Regions from separate parts of the Paenibacillus sp. FSL K6-2859 genome, predicted to be linked through region 2. Evidence: a T-box and tRNA genes for the amino acid it is inferred to sense, from the RefSeq annotation. Region 2 holds a T-box; the other holds one or more tRNA genes.
What was found. A T-box is a leader RNA that pairs with one kind of tRNA and senses whether it is charged. The one in region 2 lies ahead of MHB64_RS24910 (arginine--tRNA ligase), so its partner is inferred to be a tRNA-Arg.
Positions count from the first base shown of each region.

Region 1: it has a tRNA-Arg gene. The T-box ahead of MHB64_RS24910 (arginine--tRNA ligase) is inferred to sense a tRNA for this amino acid. The anticodon was not compared.

Region 1 covers NZ_JBBOYU010000001.1:180,729-188,324, reverse strand. The annotation lists gene MHB64_RS00925 (phosphoglycerate kinase) at 1-223, opposite strand, end outside; gene gap (type I glyceraldehyde-3-phosphate dehydrogenase) at 340-1,350, opposite strand; gene MHB64_RS00915 (sugar-binding transcriptional regulator) at 1,453-2,505, opposite strand; tRNA gene MHB64_RS00910 (tRNA-Arg) at 2,840-2,914, shown strand; gene clpP (ATP-dependent Clp endopeptidase proteolytic subunit ClpP) at 3,108-3,704, shown strand; gene MHB64_RS00900 (GDSL-type esterase/lipase family protein) at 3,800-4,438, opposite strand; gene MHB64_RS00895 (PdaC/SigV domain-containing protein) at 4,548-5,648, opposite strand; gene MHB64_RS00890 (SIMPL domain-containing protein) at 5,771-6,526, opposite strand; gene MHB64_RS00885 (HPr family phosphocarrier protein) at 6,677-6,946, opposite strand; gene whiA (DNA-binding protein WhiA) at 7,044-7,596, opposite strand, start outside.
Region 2 covers NZ_JBBOYU010000001.1:5,575,077-5,582,672, forward strand. The annotation lists gene MHB64_RS24900 (beta strand repeat-containing protein) at 1-1,486, opposite strand, end outside; gene MHB64_RS24905 (hypothetical protein) at 1,501-1,860, opposite strand; T-box leader at 2,140-2,356, shown strand; gene MHB64_RS24910 (arginine--tRNA ligase) at 2,397-4,262, shown strand; gene MHB64_RS24915 (GH36-type glycosyl hydrolase domain-containing protein) at 4,323-7,596, opposite strand, start outside.

The sequences.
Region 1 (7,596 bases), 5.4 Mb from region 2:
TAGTCAAACGCATGGAATCTACGAATTGGCCTTTAGGACGACCCATGTGACTTGCAAGAATGATCTTTGCACCGTTCTCAATCAAATATTTAATAGTTGGAAGTGTTTCGCGGATACGAGTATCATCAGTAATTTTACCGTCTTCTACAGGCACGTTGAAATCCACGCGTACAAATACGCGTTTACCCTTTACTTCTACATCACGGACGCTCTTTTTGTTCATGATTAATTCCTCCACACCCCATATTGTTTCTAGCAGGAAACAAGAAATACATTTAGAAAGAGCGGAAACAAGGAACTTCTGTTTCCGCTCTATAGATGTTGCTTATATCAAGTCAATTACTTAGCGATTTTAGCGAATTTCTCCAAAGTACGAACCAATTGTGCAGTGTAGGACATTTCATTGTCATACCAAGCAACCGTTTTAACCAGTTGTTTGTCGCCAACAGTCAATACTTTAGTTTGTGTAGCATCGAACAGGGATCCGAAAGTCATACCTTTGATGTCGGAAGATACGATTTCATCTTCAGTGTAACCATAAGTGTCTGGATCGGAAGCTGCTTTCATAGCTGCGTTGATTTCTTCAACAGTAACGCTCTTATCAAGAACAGTTACAAGCTCAGTCAGGGAACCAGTTGCAACTGGAACACGTTGAGCTGCACCATCCAATTTACCTTTAAGTTCTGGAATAACCAGACCGATTGCTTTAGCAGCACCAGTAGTGTTAGGGATGATGTTCTCAGCTGCTGCACGAGCACGTCTGAAGTCACCTTTAGCATGTGGAGCATCCAAAGTGTTTTGGTCGCCAGTGTAAGCGTGAATTGTAGTCATCAAGCCTTCAACGATACCGAACTTGTCGTTCAATACTTTTGCCATTGGAGCTAGGCAGTTAGTAGTGCAAGATGCGCCGGAAATAACAGTCTCAGTACCATCAAGAATGTCATCGTTAACGTTGTAAACGACAGTTTTCATGTCGCCAGTAGCTGGAGCGGAGATAACTACTTTCTTAGCTCCACCTTTCAAGTGTTTTTCAGCTGCTTCTTTAGTTGTGAAGAAACCTGTGCACTCAAGTACGATATCAACGCCTAGGTCGCCCCATGGCAATTCTTCAGGGTTACGGTTAGCAAGAACCTTAACTTCTTTGCCATTGACTTTGAAGAAGCCGTCATGCACTTCAACATCACCTTGGAATTTACCTTGAGTTGTATCATATTTAAGCAAATGAGCAAGCATCTTAGCGTCAGTCAAGTCGTTGATTGCTACCACTTCGATACCTTCTACATTTTGAATACGGCGGAAAGCAAGGCGTCCAATACGTCCAAATCCGTTAATTCCAACTTTTACACTCATTGAATAGTTCCTCCTAGAATTCGTTTTATTTATTCAAAACAGACCGTGAAGCCTGTCATGACAACAATGTTAAGTATAATGCAAGATATATGTTCTAGTAAGTTACGACGATATCTGTAACTGATTGTCAATCTCCTTGCCTATTTCCACAGCAGCAGCCTCGTCCGTGACGAGAATATTCTCCTGCCCGAAACGCAGCATGGCATGAATAGCTTTGGCCTTTGGCTTGCCTCCGGCAATACCGATGACAGTTTCCGTCCGAACAATATCTTCTAGACGTAATCCCATCGTAAGCATCGTATGCACAACCTGACCATCTTCATTAAAATAATATCCAAAGGATTCTGCCACTGCTCCCTCACCCTGGATTTCTGAGACAGTAGCCTCATCCAGCTTGCGGCGGCGAGTCATTTCAATGGCATCCCCAATCCCATGTACAATAATACGCGAACTGCGGATGATTTGTACAATCTCTCCAATATTAGAATCAAGTGCTAATGACTGATAGGCATCCCCACTAAGTAAATCAGGGACATGCAGCAACCGGTAATTCGCTCCAACCCGTTTTGCCATTGTAGAGGCAATCGTATTGGCTTGAATCTCCATACTCTCTCCTAATCCGCCACGCGCTGGAACAAACCAGGCGTTCTTATAGGAAAGGGATAACGGCGGTGTCAGTTGATCAGCCATATCGGCAAGCGTTGATCCACCTGTGACAGCAACAATATCATCTGTACGGAGGACACTGAGCAGCGCTTTTGCACCTGCGCGGCCAAGCTCACGTTTGGTGAATGGTGATGACTCACAATCACCCGGCACCACAATGACTTTATCCAGACCGTATGTTGCCCGAATTTTCTCTTCCAGCTCATCCAGACCAAACAGGCTCTTAACGACCGGCTCTAGCAAATCAAGCAGTCTGCGCCCAGCAGCGCTAATGCGCATACCAACGCTCTCGATCTCAATGAGCCCTTGCGATTTCAGAAGATCCGTCTCGGCACGCAGTACCCGCTCAGTCATATCAAGCGAAGCGGCAAGCGTTCTGCGTCCAATGATATCGGACAGCATGATCTGATGAAGAATCGTGTACCGTCTCTTAAGGGTTTCCATGAGATCAGGCAGAAGCTGCTTTTGGATATCTAATAAATTACGCATGCTTTCACTCCTGCAACTTCGTCTTCCTCTATTCCCTTGTTCATGGTCTCAAAATGTCCCGGGTAAACTTTTTAAGTCCCACTCATATTCTAACCAAATATTGCTCGAAGTGCAAGTCTTCCGAGAGTAGAATTCTCAAGCGCTTGTCTTCTTATACATTTATAAGATTGGGAAAGAGTTAAAGCACCTAAAACCTGTCATTAACTATCCAGATTCTATCTCTGAGTGAAAACGAATATAAGCTTGTCTACCTTTAAGAAAAAGGATAGTGTCCTGCTCTGTATTATTAAATTCATTGCAATTGCTCAGGAATTATATTATAATCATTTTTGTTGCGCCCGTGGTCCAATGGATATGACGTAGGCCTCCGAAGCCTGAGATCCAAGTTCGATTCTTGGCGGGCGCGCCATTAATTTCACTTTTGTACATAATTTAGTAGTGCCTATACTACTACTTAACCAAAGAGCCGCATGTCGGCTCTTTTTTTTGAATATAAGTTTGACTTTCTTTGACTTTTTGTTTGAATTTGTTTATCATGTGGGTAATACGGCAAGAGTAAAAATGAATACATTTGAAGAACCAATATCAAGGAGGTTTTCCACGTGAGTTATATTCCTATGGTAGTAGAACAGAGCAACCGCGGTGAGCGCGCTTATGACATCTATTCCCGCCTGCTGAAGGACCGCATCATTTTCCTTGGAACGGAGGTTAATGACGTGGTAGCCAATTCTATCATCGCACAAATGCTGTTCTTGGCTGCCGAAGATCCTGAGAAGGACATTCACCTTTATGTGAATAGCCCTGGTGGTTCCATCACTGCAGGTATGGCTATTTTTGATACAATGCAGTACATTAAGCCAGACGTTTCCACCATCTGTGTCGGTATGGCAGCTTCCATGGGAGCTTTCCTGCTTAACGCTGGTGCTAAAGGCAAACGCTTCGCACTTCCTAACAGTGAGATCATGATTCACCAACCTCTGGGTGGTGCTCAAGGTCAAGCAACGGATATCGAAATCCGCGCTCGCCGTATCCTCAAATTGCGCGATAAGCTGAATCGCATTCTTGCAGAACGTACGGGTCAACCCCTGGAACGTATTGAGAAGGATACAGATCGTGATTACTTCATGACTGCTGCAGACGCGGCAGCTTACGGTATCGTTGATAAAGTCATCGAGAAAACACTGCCTAGCGGTGTGTAAGCTATAAAACAACACAAAGAGGCTGTACACTATCCACTTGATGGTTAGTGCACAGCCTCTTTGCTTTTCAGCCCCCCATTACAAATGAATCTCAATTAAATCAAACCACCATAACCAAGCGCATTGAGTTTCTCAGCAATCACACGGTAGCCTCGGCCATTAGGATGTAAGTGGTCAAACGATAAAAGGCCTCTCTCATTTCCTGCAAACTCACCATAAATAGAAGCAAATCCAACTACTCGGCTACTATACTGCGATGCATAGCGGTTAAACTGCTTCACCCACTCTGTAGCGCCTACTACCTGAGGATAGGGATTATACAATCCCACAATTCGAATGATATAAGGTCTACGTGCCCCCGCTTTCAATTGGAAAAGAATACTCATAATGACAGCGAAATTTTGTTTGCATTCCTGCAGTGATCTTCCCAGCTCTTTAGATAAATTCCCAGGTTGTCTAGCTGCAGCCTTTGCAGCATGAATTAAATCGTTGCCACCGATGGATAGCGTGATAATGTCGGCTGCTCGAATGGCTTCGCGAGTCATTGCACTCCCCCGTAGCCGCTGTTCCAGTTCAGAAGTAGTCAATCCATTCACGCCCAAATTCGTAGAGGCCACATTAGAACGCAGTCTCCCTTCCGCCATTCTACGGTACACCGGTACAAAACCGTTACCTGGCAGAGCGCCAAATCCAGTCGTCAAGGAATCGCCAATTGCAGTGTATTGATAGCTCATAGCTCTCCCCCGTTCATAAACTAGTTACTCCATTTAGCATATGAATTCGAGGTGATTCTGGTAAGGGGGAGATGTCCAGTGCTGACACCCGCGTTTACGACTTTACTATTTATTTTACAGCAGCAAATGGGCTACCGCCTTCCGGCAACAGTTCTTTGAAAGTAAAGGGGTATTCGGGGAACCCCGCAGCATATGCTGTGTATTCGTACAATTGGAAGAACAGAACGACCTGATCATCCTTCAGATAAAAATACTTTTCCGTATTCAATCCGTTGAATCCTCCCAAATAACTTTCCTCCGCTTTTACCAGCTTGTTCAACTTAGCATTTAACGTTTTTTTGTAGTTTGGGTTAGCACCAAAAAGATCGCCCAGCAATAGACGTTTGCCATCCTTGAGCGAGAAGGTAAACGCCTCCCGGTTGGTCATGCCATGAGCCCCGCCCGTATCGCTATACTGTGACATCAGCAAACTAATCACACCATTCTGATTGTAGGTCACTACATAATCTATATCATAAGTATACTTGGGCTCTGACCCAGAACGATTGGAGATATCCTGCTCTGCCCCTGCGGCGAATCTCATGGCACTTTCTTTCAAGGTATCGTTCATGGCCTTTTGCGCAGCGGATTGACTCAGTCCACTAATTTTCGGATAATCAAGCTGGATTAAAGCCTCTTTTCGATCTTTAGCATAGGTCTCAGTGGTTACTGTCAATGCGTTCTGTGGTCTGTTCATCACGTTCAGCTTACTAGAGCCTAGAGTCCAATCCACTTTATAGCCCAAATAATCATTTAAGAGACCGGATGGAACATAGAGACGATTGTTTATTAGCTTTCCTTCATATTCCCGAATGTAATAGTTGTTCACCCAGATAGAAGTACCAAAACTAGATAGCGTTAACTTGGCTTTAGCCGTCCCTTTTCCAATCGTGTATGCATTTTCTTCTTTATCATAAGTGAGAGGTAATCCCAGCACATCACGCATAAAGGTAATTGGGATCCAGACCTTCCCTTCCTGCACAATACCTGTCTGCTGCGAAATCACCCCGTTCGCCTTTAATACTATACTTGAAGCATTAGCCTTGCTCTTCGCCTGATCAGACGCTGCATAACCCGTATCACTAGGCAGTAATCCTCCACCAAGCAATAACCCCGCCGACATCAAACCTATGCCCCATTTGCGTACGATTTCTTTTGAGATATTCATCATCTTGTTTTCCCTCTCCTTTCCAATTAATTAAACATAATCCCAGAGAGCTTACACAAAAAAGAGGCATCCCCCACTATTAAGCGGAAGATTACCTCTTCTCTCTGTATTCATCTTGTAGGCTACTATTTCAATTCATACATAACGCTTAGTTGTGTTGTAACTTTAACTACTCCCGGTTGTACGGATGTGCTTGCACCAGCATCTGCTGCAGCCATATCCATTTTTAGATTTTGTTCAAAATATACTGGAGTAATATCGCCATCATTTTGACTAACCGTGAGCACTTGGCCTAAGCTACGTTTAGCTGCCTTAGCAATAGCTCCTGCCTTAACATCTGCGTTCGCCATCGCCTTTTCAATCACCTGAGCTTCAAAGGCAGAAGTATCTTCCACAGAAAAACGTGCATTTCCGAGATTGTTTGCCCCTGCTGCAGATGCAGCGTCAAGCAATTCACCAACCTTAGTCAGATCTCTATAAGACACTAACAGCGTATGATTCGCGTTGTATCCTTTTACTTGCTGTCCTTCTTTTTCGCTATAACTATAGTTGGGTTGCACATAGAATTGGGTGCTTTGAATATCTTTATCTGCGATTTTCCAAGTCCCTTTCAATAGGGTAGTGATCTTTTGGATTTTAGCAGCATTTGTTTTTTGTGCTTCTTGCGCAGTTGACGCCGTAGTATCTACTCCGATGGACAAGTATACAATATCCGGCTTGATGGACAATTCGCCTTTACCTACTACACTAACAACATTTTTCTGCACTTCATCTGCGTAAGCCTTTGTAGGACCCTGGGAGACACCACTCATACCAATTCCTCCAATTAACAAACTCCCTACAATCAACACTGAACCAATCTTCTTTACCAAACCTTTCATATTTGCCAGCCCCTTTCATCTTTTGTGATTTGTTATTATCCTCTAGACGAGTCATTCTGGTAAATGTTGCACATCTTAAATCTATTTTTTGGTATTAAAAAAAGCCCCTAGGGGCTTTTTAGTCATGCAATAAAAAGTCATGTCAAAAGATTATTGGTTCTCAAGCTCTTCTTTGCTGACGAGACTCGTCAAAGCGTTTACAGCTTGATCGGCGTCTGCACCATCCGCGCTGATATAGATCTCCGTGCCGGAACTGATCGCTAGGCTCATAATACCCATAATACTTTTGGCGTTTACTTTTTTATCGTCTTTTTCCACGAAAATCTCCGACGAAAACTTGTTAGCTTCTTGCACAAACAATGCTGCCGGTCGAGCGTGTAGCCCTGTCTTCAACCGAACAACTACCGGGTGCTTTGTCATGAAACGCTTACCCCCTAATTGAGTTCTCCCCAAAAATTTCACATTAATTTTATATTATTATATCATTATAACGTAAACCACACTAGAAAAAAAGTGACTAGCCGCCTCGAACCTTGTCCGCCAGTTCATCAATCTTACGAAGTCGATGATTTACTCCGGACTTACTAACCGTACCTTTCAGCATTTCACCAACCTCTTTAAGGTTGATATCTGGATGTGCCATTCGGATTTCTGCAACTTCCCGCAGTTTATCCGGCAAGCTCTCCAGCCCCACTTCTCGCTGCAGCAATTTGATATTCTCAATCTGCCGCACCGCGGCACTTATCGTTTTATTGAGATTCGCGGTCTCGCAGTTCACGATCCGATTCACGGAATTACGCATATCACGCATAATTCTTACATCCTCAAATTTGAACAACGCTTGATGCGCGCCGATCAGACTTAAGAATTCGATAATCTTCTCGCCTTCTTTAATGTATAGAATGAACCCTTTTTTACGTTCAATGCAGCGTGCGTTTAGGTGAAATTCACCAGCCAGATCAACTAGCGCTTTACAGTGCTCCTCATACATCGAGGAAATCTCCAAATGGTAAGAGGAACCCTCCGGATTATTAACCGATCCGCCCGCCAAAAAAGCACCCCGCAAATAA
Region 2 (7,596 bases):
CTCCAGCGGCTCCCGTTGCTCCAGTTGCTCCAGTTGCACCATCGGATCCGGTCGCCCCAGTCGCTCCATCGGATCCAGTTGCTCCGGTCACTCCAGCGACTCCCGTTGCTCCTGTCACTCCATCGACTCCCGTTGCTCCTGTCACTCCTGCGGTTCCGGTTGCTCCCGTTGCTCCTGTTACTCCAGCGGCTCCGGTCGCACCAGTCACTCCAGCGGCTCCCGTTGCTCCGGTCACTCCAGCGGCTCCGGTTGCACCCGTTGCTCCTGTCGCTCCTTCAGCTCCCGTTGCACCAGTCACTCCGTCGGCTCCCGTTGCTCCGGTCACTCCAGCGACTCCCGTTGCTCCTGCCACTCCGTCGGCTCCGGTCGCACCAGTCACTCCATCAGACCCGGTCGCTCCTGTTACTCCAGCGGCTCCGGTCGCACCAGTCGCTCCAGCGACTCCCGTTGCTCCAGTCACTCCGTTGGCTCCTGTCGCTCCTGTCACTCCATCTGCCCCGGTCGCTCCTGTTACTCCAGCGGCTCCGGTCGCACCAGTCGCTCCAGCGGTTCCGGTCGCTCCTGTCACTCCATCGGCTCCGGTCGCTCCTGTCACTCCATCGGCTCCGGTCGCACCAGTCGCTCCATCGGCTCCCGTTGCACCAGTTGCTCCGTCGGCTCCCGTTGCACCAGTTGCTCCGTCGGCTCCCGTTGCACCAGTTGCTCCGTCGGCTCCCGTTGCTCCTGTCACTCCGTCGGCTCCGGTCGCACCAGTCACTCCATCTGCCCCGGTCGCTCCTGTTACTCCATCGGCTCCGGTCGCACCAGTCGCTCCATCGGCTCCCGTTGCACCAGTTGCTCCGTCGGCTCCCGTTGCTCCAGTCACTCCGTCGGCTCCGGTCGCACCAGTCGCTCCATCGGCTCCGGTCGCACCAGTCGCTCCATCGGCTCCCGTTGCTCCAGTCACTCCGTCGGCTCCCGTTGCTCCTGTCGCTCCATCGGCTCCCGTTGCACCAGTCACTCCATCGGCTCCCGTTGCTCCGGCAGCTCCGGTTGCACCAGCTACTCCATCAGCCCCCGTCGCACCAGTAGCTCCGTCTGCTCCCGTCGCTCCAGTCACTCCTGTATCACCTGTAGCCCCAGTTGCCCCTACGGTTGCTCCGAGTAATTCTGAATGAACAAGTCGGTGAGCAGTAACGATTTGCCCTGAGCTATTTTTCCCCCATACTGAAACTTGAATAGGATCATCTACCAGGCTTAAAGTCGTAAATATAAATTCAAATGCATCAAAATCAGCATAATAATCATTGGTTATGACTTGCTCAGGCATTACGTTAATAAGCTGACTAACATACAAAGTTCTTGTCCCATCCATATAATATCCTTGGACGAGAACCGTAGAAGAAGTAACATCGCTTCGGTTATCGATTTTGATCGTAACATGTTGAGTAGGTCGTATCCCACCCACCATGGTATTATCTATCGGCCCGGTAGATAAATAGCTCAATTCTCAACACTCCTTTAGATTATTTCTGCGTGCTTCTCCCATGCTACTACACGATGAGGATCTACCAATTGCCCCGAAGTCTGTTTTCCCCAGACCGAGATCCCTACCTGTGCTTCAACTTCTTCTAATGTTGCAAACACAAATTCAAATGCATCTAAATCTGCAAAATAGTTCCTAGTTAGAACTTGGTTAGGTGTGAGATTTACCATTTCATTCACATACATCGTTCTTGATCCATTTAGAAAAAAGCCTTGAATGACGAGATTATAAGGATTAAGAGAATCCCGATTAACCACTTTTACTGTTACGATTTGTGTTTGTCTGATCCCCAGAATTGGACTATTATCTATAGGTCCGGTTGAAAATAATTCCATCTTTATTCACTCCTCTCTTTCACTCAATTTGAAAAAATACAAACTATAAAACTAGTAATATGATCCATAATTAATAGCTCTATATAGTAATATTCTGTATTTAAAGTTAATGCGTGGACATTTATGCAAAGGAATTTTCACTCAATAATGAGAGCCCCTTCTGTTTTGTGAGTTTGTAATTACTTATCGGACAATCTAAAACTCAAGCGTTTCCAGATTGATACCGAGTTTCGCCCTATTGCTTTTTTCAAAATATTCGTTATACTGATTAAAATTATTCAAGCATCGATGAGCGGGAGAGTAGTTAAGGTGTTCTAGTCCTCAGCGAGCCGGGTAAGTGTAAGCCGGTACAGATCACTTAATGAAGCGCACCCGTGAGATGGACTTCTGAACCCAAGTAGGAAGTCCCGGCTGAAGACCGTTATCCTGTAAGGTGGCTAAACGTCTGTTTAGCAACGAGAGTGGTACCGCGAGCGCTAAAGCCCTCGTCTCTTTTGAGACGAGGGCTTTTTTGTATTTTCAAAGGAGGGTATAAAATGTTAAGTCAAACCATCAAAAACAGCATTGAACAAAGTGTAAAAAAAGTATTCCACACCTTAGAAATTCCTTACCCAAACGATGTTCCTATTCTGATCGAGCAGCCCGCTAATCTAGAGCATGGTGATTATTCCTGCAATATTGCTATGCAGCTAGCCAAAATCCTGCGCAAATCACCTCTCGTCATAGCAGAGTTAGTAAAAGCAGAGCTTAAATTACAAGAGAGCTACACAGGCTTTTTACAAAAGGTCGAAGTAGCTGCTCCTGGATTTATTAATTTGTACATGGATTGGCGGATATGGGCTAAACATTCCTTTGAACTGCCCAACAGCACAGGGGAAAAGGTCATCATCGAGCACACCTCAATCAATCCAAACAAAGCTGCTCATGTTGGTCACCTGAGAAATGCGTGCATCGGCGATGCGCTGGTCAGACTAATGAAAAGAACCGGACATAACGTAGAGGTCCATAACTACGTCGATGATCTGGGCAACCAGTTAGCGGATACAGTCGTTGGTTTATTGAATGTACCGTTGGAAGGAGATCATCAGCGTTTTGGTGATTATTGCTGGGATCTTTATGCCAAAGTGAATAAAGAATATGCACAGAATCCAGAGATGACACATAAGCGCACAGAAATGCTGCATGCCCTGGAACAGGGTAACGGCAATGAGGCGTGGCTGGGTAACCTTGTCGCTGAACGTATGGTGAGAGAACATGTAGAGGAAATGAAGCGTTTCGGTATTCACTATGACCTGCTGGTATGGGAAAGTAATATTTTAAAAGAGGGATTCTGGGCAGCCGCATCTGAGCAATTGAAGCAAACCACGGTTTTTGTACAGGAGACTGAAGGTAAGCTGGCAGGCTGCTGGGTGTTAAAGCAAGGGACAGCGATTAGCAATGGAGCGGATTCGGAGGATCATCATATGGATAAGGTACTTGTACGTTCGAATGGTATTCTGACTTACACTGCCAAAGACATTGCCTATCACCTCTGGAAATTTGGTCTATTAACCAAGGATTTCACCTACAGTGAATTCTCGTCCGGCTTATGGACTACAGGATTAACTGGAACCCAGGAGCCCTATGGACAGGCGGATCGTGTTATTAACGTGATCGATTATAGACAGGAATATCCGCAGCAAATGGTTAAGCAGGCTTTGGGCGCATTAGGTTATAACGATCAAGCCGCGAAACTCCATCATGTGAGTTATGGTGTGGTGTCCCTTAGTCCGGCTTCCGCAGCCGAGCTGGGAATAAATATTTCGGAAGGAAAATCTTCTTATGCCATGTCAGGGCGCCAAGGAATTGGTGTTAAGGTGATCGATTTAGTGAAGCTTATGGAACAGAATATCGAACATTCACGCTCCGATAAAGAGGGGCTTCCCAGCCATATCATTGCAGCTGCTGCCATTCGCTATTATCTGCTGCGGTTTAATCTGGGAACAGAAATTGTGTTTGACTTCAAACAGGCTACCGAAATATCCGGCAACACAGGAGTTTATCTGATGTACACCTATGCCCGTGCTAGTAGTGTTTTGGGCAAATCCACCCTCCCAATCCACACAGATGCCTCACAGATTCAATTCCCACTCGAAATGGAAAAAGCAGAGCTTGCTCTGCTGAGACAGCTTAGCCTCTGGGAGGAGACCTTGTATTCTGCAAGCGTAGAACTGACGCCGAATATACTCTGCACTTACGCACATACTTTAGCCACTCTCTTCAATAATTTTTATTCTACTTGTCCGATTTTAAAAGGGGAGGCGGCGACCATTGCCTTTCGCCTCTGGCTTACTTCGAGATTTAAGAACACTTTAGGTGATGTGCTAGAAGTACTTGGATTACCAACACCGAGCCGTATGTAGTATTTCAAAAAAAAGGGCAATCTCTACACTTATCGTAGAGATTGCCCTTTAATGATTAGCTTACTTATAAATGTCAATCACATTCCCGGCTTCTACGCAGAGACGATCAAAGTCCTCACGCTTAATCCGAACACCGCCACTGCGGTAGCGATTAAGTGTACCTTCAGCCTGCACTTCTGTACCGTTGATAGTAATCCGACTGTTCTCCCCACCCGTAAGGTGGTAGATAAAGTCTACCTTAGTACCAGCATATTCAAAGCTAAAGCGCATGCCGTCCAGCGACTCCGGCAGGATGGGGTCAACAATTAAATCTCCGCCTTCGGTACGAATCCCTAGTGCATTCGAGATTAACTGATTCATGTAGATCCCAGGACCGCTGGAATAGATTCTCCAGCCGCCTTTGACCGCCACGTCACCATTACGCAGCTTATCGAAATTCTCCTGTGCCTCATAACGAGTGTTAAATTTACCATCCGAGCTACTGAAATAGGAGTTAGCTTGACGTAGTTCAGCGTTTGGCACCACATCGCGAATTCCGATCGGATTGATCGCTGCTAGGCCATTCCAGACCTGATCGGTTTTCCCTAGCTTAGCCATAGCTTCTACATAACGGATGTGCGCATGTACATATTGAAGTCCAATTTCCCGACCAAAGTTAGAAGCTTGCTCTGCACGTTTGAAATGACTGCTTACACCGCCAACATATTGTGCTGGACGGTTCATTAAACGTACACCGTCAGGACAGAATAGTTTATCTTGGATCACTTCATAATGAGCTTCGGCTTGTTCCGGAGTTAATAGCTCACTGATCATACTGCGCGTCATTGGCAGCAGACGATACTGGATTCCTGTTTCCTTATCACTCGGATGTACCAAAAGCTTCACTTGCTCTGGATCTTCCATATACAGGAATCCAGGAATCACCTCAGATTGGAGCATATGTGTATTGAAATCCTCATGGATACCATCCACCATTGCCTTCAGCTCGTCTGCTTCCGCTGGATCAACGGAACGAAGAACTTCCGAGAACTGATTAAGAGTCTGATAGGTAAGCGCCACTGTCCAGCTACTAACCATGTATTGCTTCAACTGTGGATTCGCAGGCTGGAGTGTATCATCCCAATCTCCATCACCGTAAGAAGACAAATGCGTATCATGCAGGAAGTGGTTCTTAATATACGCAACTTCCTTCCGCGCATGATCCAGCAGTGTCGCTTCTTTCTCTGTAAAGTCAAAACTATGCTTACGAGTATACGGCACTGTTTCTTGCAAAATGCTGTAATCTTTAGTTACTGCCAAATAGTCTCCAAGCACTTTGAGCGGCCACACAATAATATCCCCGTGGCTTTCCTCTTGCTGAATCTTCGTATATTTATCAAACATGAACCACTGTGGCCAGTTACCGTCATCTTCATATTGATGAGCATACAGCGTCAGCAATATTTCACGAACCTGTTCGTATTTTTGCGTAGCCATAAAATATTCCACAGGTCCCTGACACACATCACGAGTTCCCCAGGCAGCGCCGCCATATTGCTCCAGCCCGTGAGGGACAGAATAATGGACGAGCATATTATGTGTATACCACCAAGCCAGAGCATTCACTTTAAACAGCTCACCTTCTGACCCATCACCTAGCGTCAAGCGGAAGCCATTCATAACCCCGCTATAGAACTCGCGGTATGTGGAAATTTCCTCTTCAACTGTACGGCTGCTCGAATGAATCTCCTTACCATCCAGAAGGCCTTGAATATTCAAAGTCCACTCACTGCTCGCCGACAACTCCAGAACAGCTAACGGTGCATCTGTGTGTGGAGCATTGGTAACGAATCTGCCTTCATCTTGAAGCGTAAACTCCGCTCCCTGTACCTGGAATTTATACTGCAAGTCAGGATACTCTCCAGCACTTAGTGCGCTTCTGTCCGCCGAGAAGGTCACAGTTCCCTCTTCTTGCTTGCATTGATATGGAAGCTCGTATTCATTAACGTTCATAGTGATTTGATTAGTGACTAAATAGCGATAAGCTTTTCCGCTTTCCGTACGCACATTCAGGAATATTTCCGGAGAATCTGCCGTAGTGTAGTTCGTAATAATAAAGCATTCGCCTTCTGTTCTGTAATACCAACGGGCATAGTTGAAACCAACCTCGAACAGGGATGGCATGGTCAGTAGACGGTATTCGCCATTCCACTGCACATAAATTCGTTGTCCCGAAGCTTTTGGAATATTAAGCGCATTTCTAGGATTGGACATTAGCTTGTTGAAATTGGTATTGCCAATGACTACTTGGGAGTTGAAAATCCCATACATATATGAAGTTGTCGTGATAACCTTATCGTTAAGTCGAGCGTTATCCCCACTCATCAGAATATGACCATGTGGGCGTTCTACGCGTAATTCCTTCTCTTTTAGGACTACATGCTCATAATTTTCAGTGAAGAAAGACAGTAGAACGTCTCCTTCTTTCTCCTCTTGATAACGAACTGGAAACAGACCTTCGATCTCATTCTCTGATAGAGAATCTGCCACCAGCGGAGCACCAAGCTCCTCCGTGAGGAAAGAACGTTCGAGCGGTGCTTCAGCTTCTAAAGGTAAATCTTTTACAGCATCCCAAGCCGCAGCGATATCATTCGTAAATTCTAGGGTAGTGATCGCTTGTGGATGATCTTGTTTGAACAATCCGTAGAATACAAACCTTGCTTCCCCACTCAATTTCACCCGCTCCGATTGCAATGCAGTATAAGCGAATTCATATTGATAGATTTCATTACTTAATTGCTCCCGGCTCAAGCTTTCCGGTTGATTAGTCTCTTTATAAGACAATCCAAAGAATTGAAAACCATCTGTCGAGAAGCTTGCTGACTTAGTGATTGCACCCTGTTGTAGATATGGAAATTTGCCACCTTGCGGTTGATTCTGTCTGGAGCATACTACATATCCCTTTGACTGATCCTCGAATACGGCATGATCAATATACTGTGACAGGTAGGCTTCATTACTGCGAACAGCACCGATATCGGCAATACCTACATCTTGTCCGTACACGAGATCCACATCTGCCTCATGTCCCGAAAGCTTCACATCCCAGAACCATGCGCCTTGAGCCGTAGGAGTAAAAATAACCTGATATTCAATATTTTCCGCAGTACCTTCCCAAACCAAGCGGTTCCCGGCCTTACGTACAGTGCTTGAAGAATGAATGCCCAGCAAAGGAACAGCTTGAATGCTTCCATTACTATGAATACGTAAATATAGATTGGATAAGGAGCCATCCACAATATTAGGCAATAATTGATTGATCATTGTCCGTTCATGAAGAACTTGGAACAAGTCC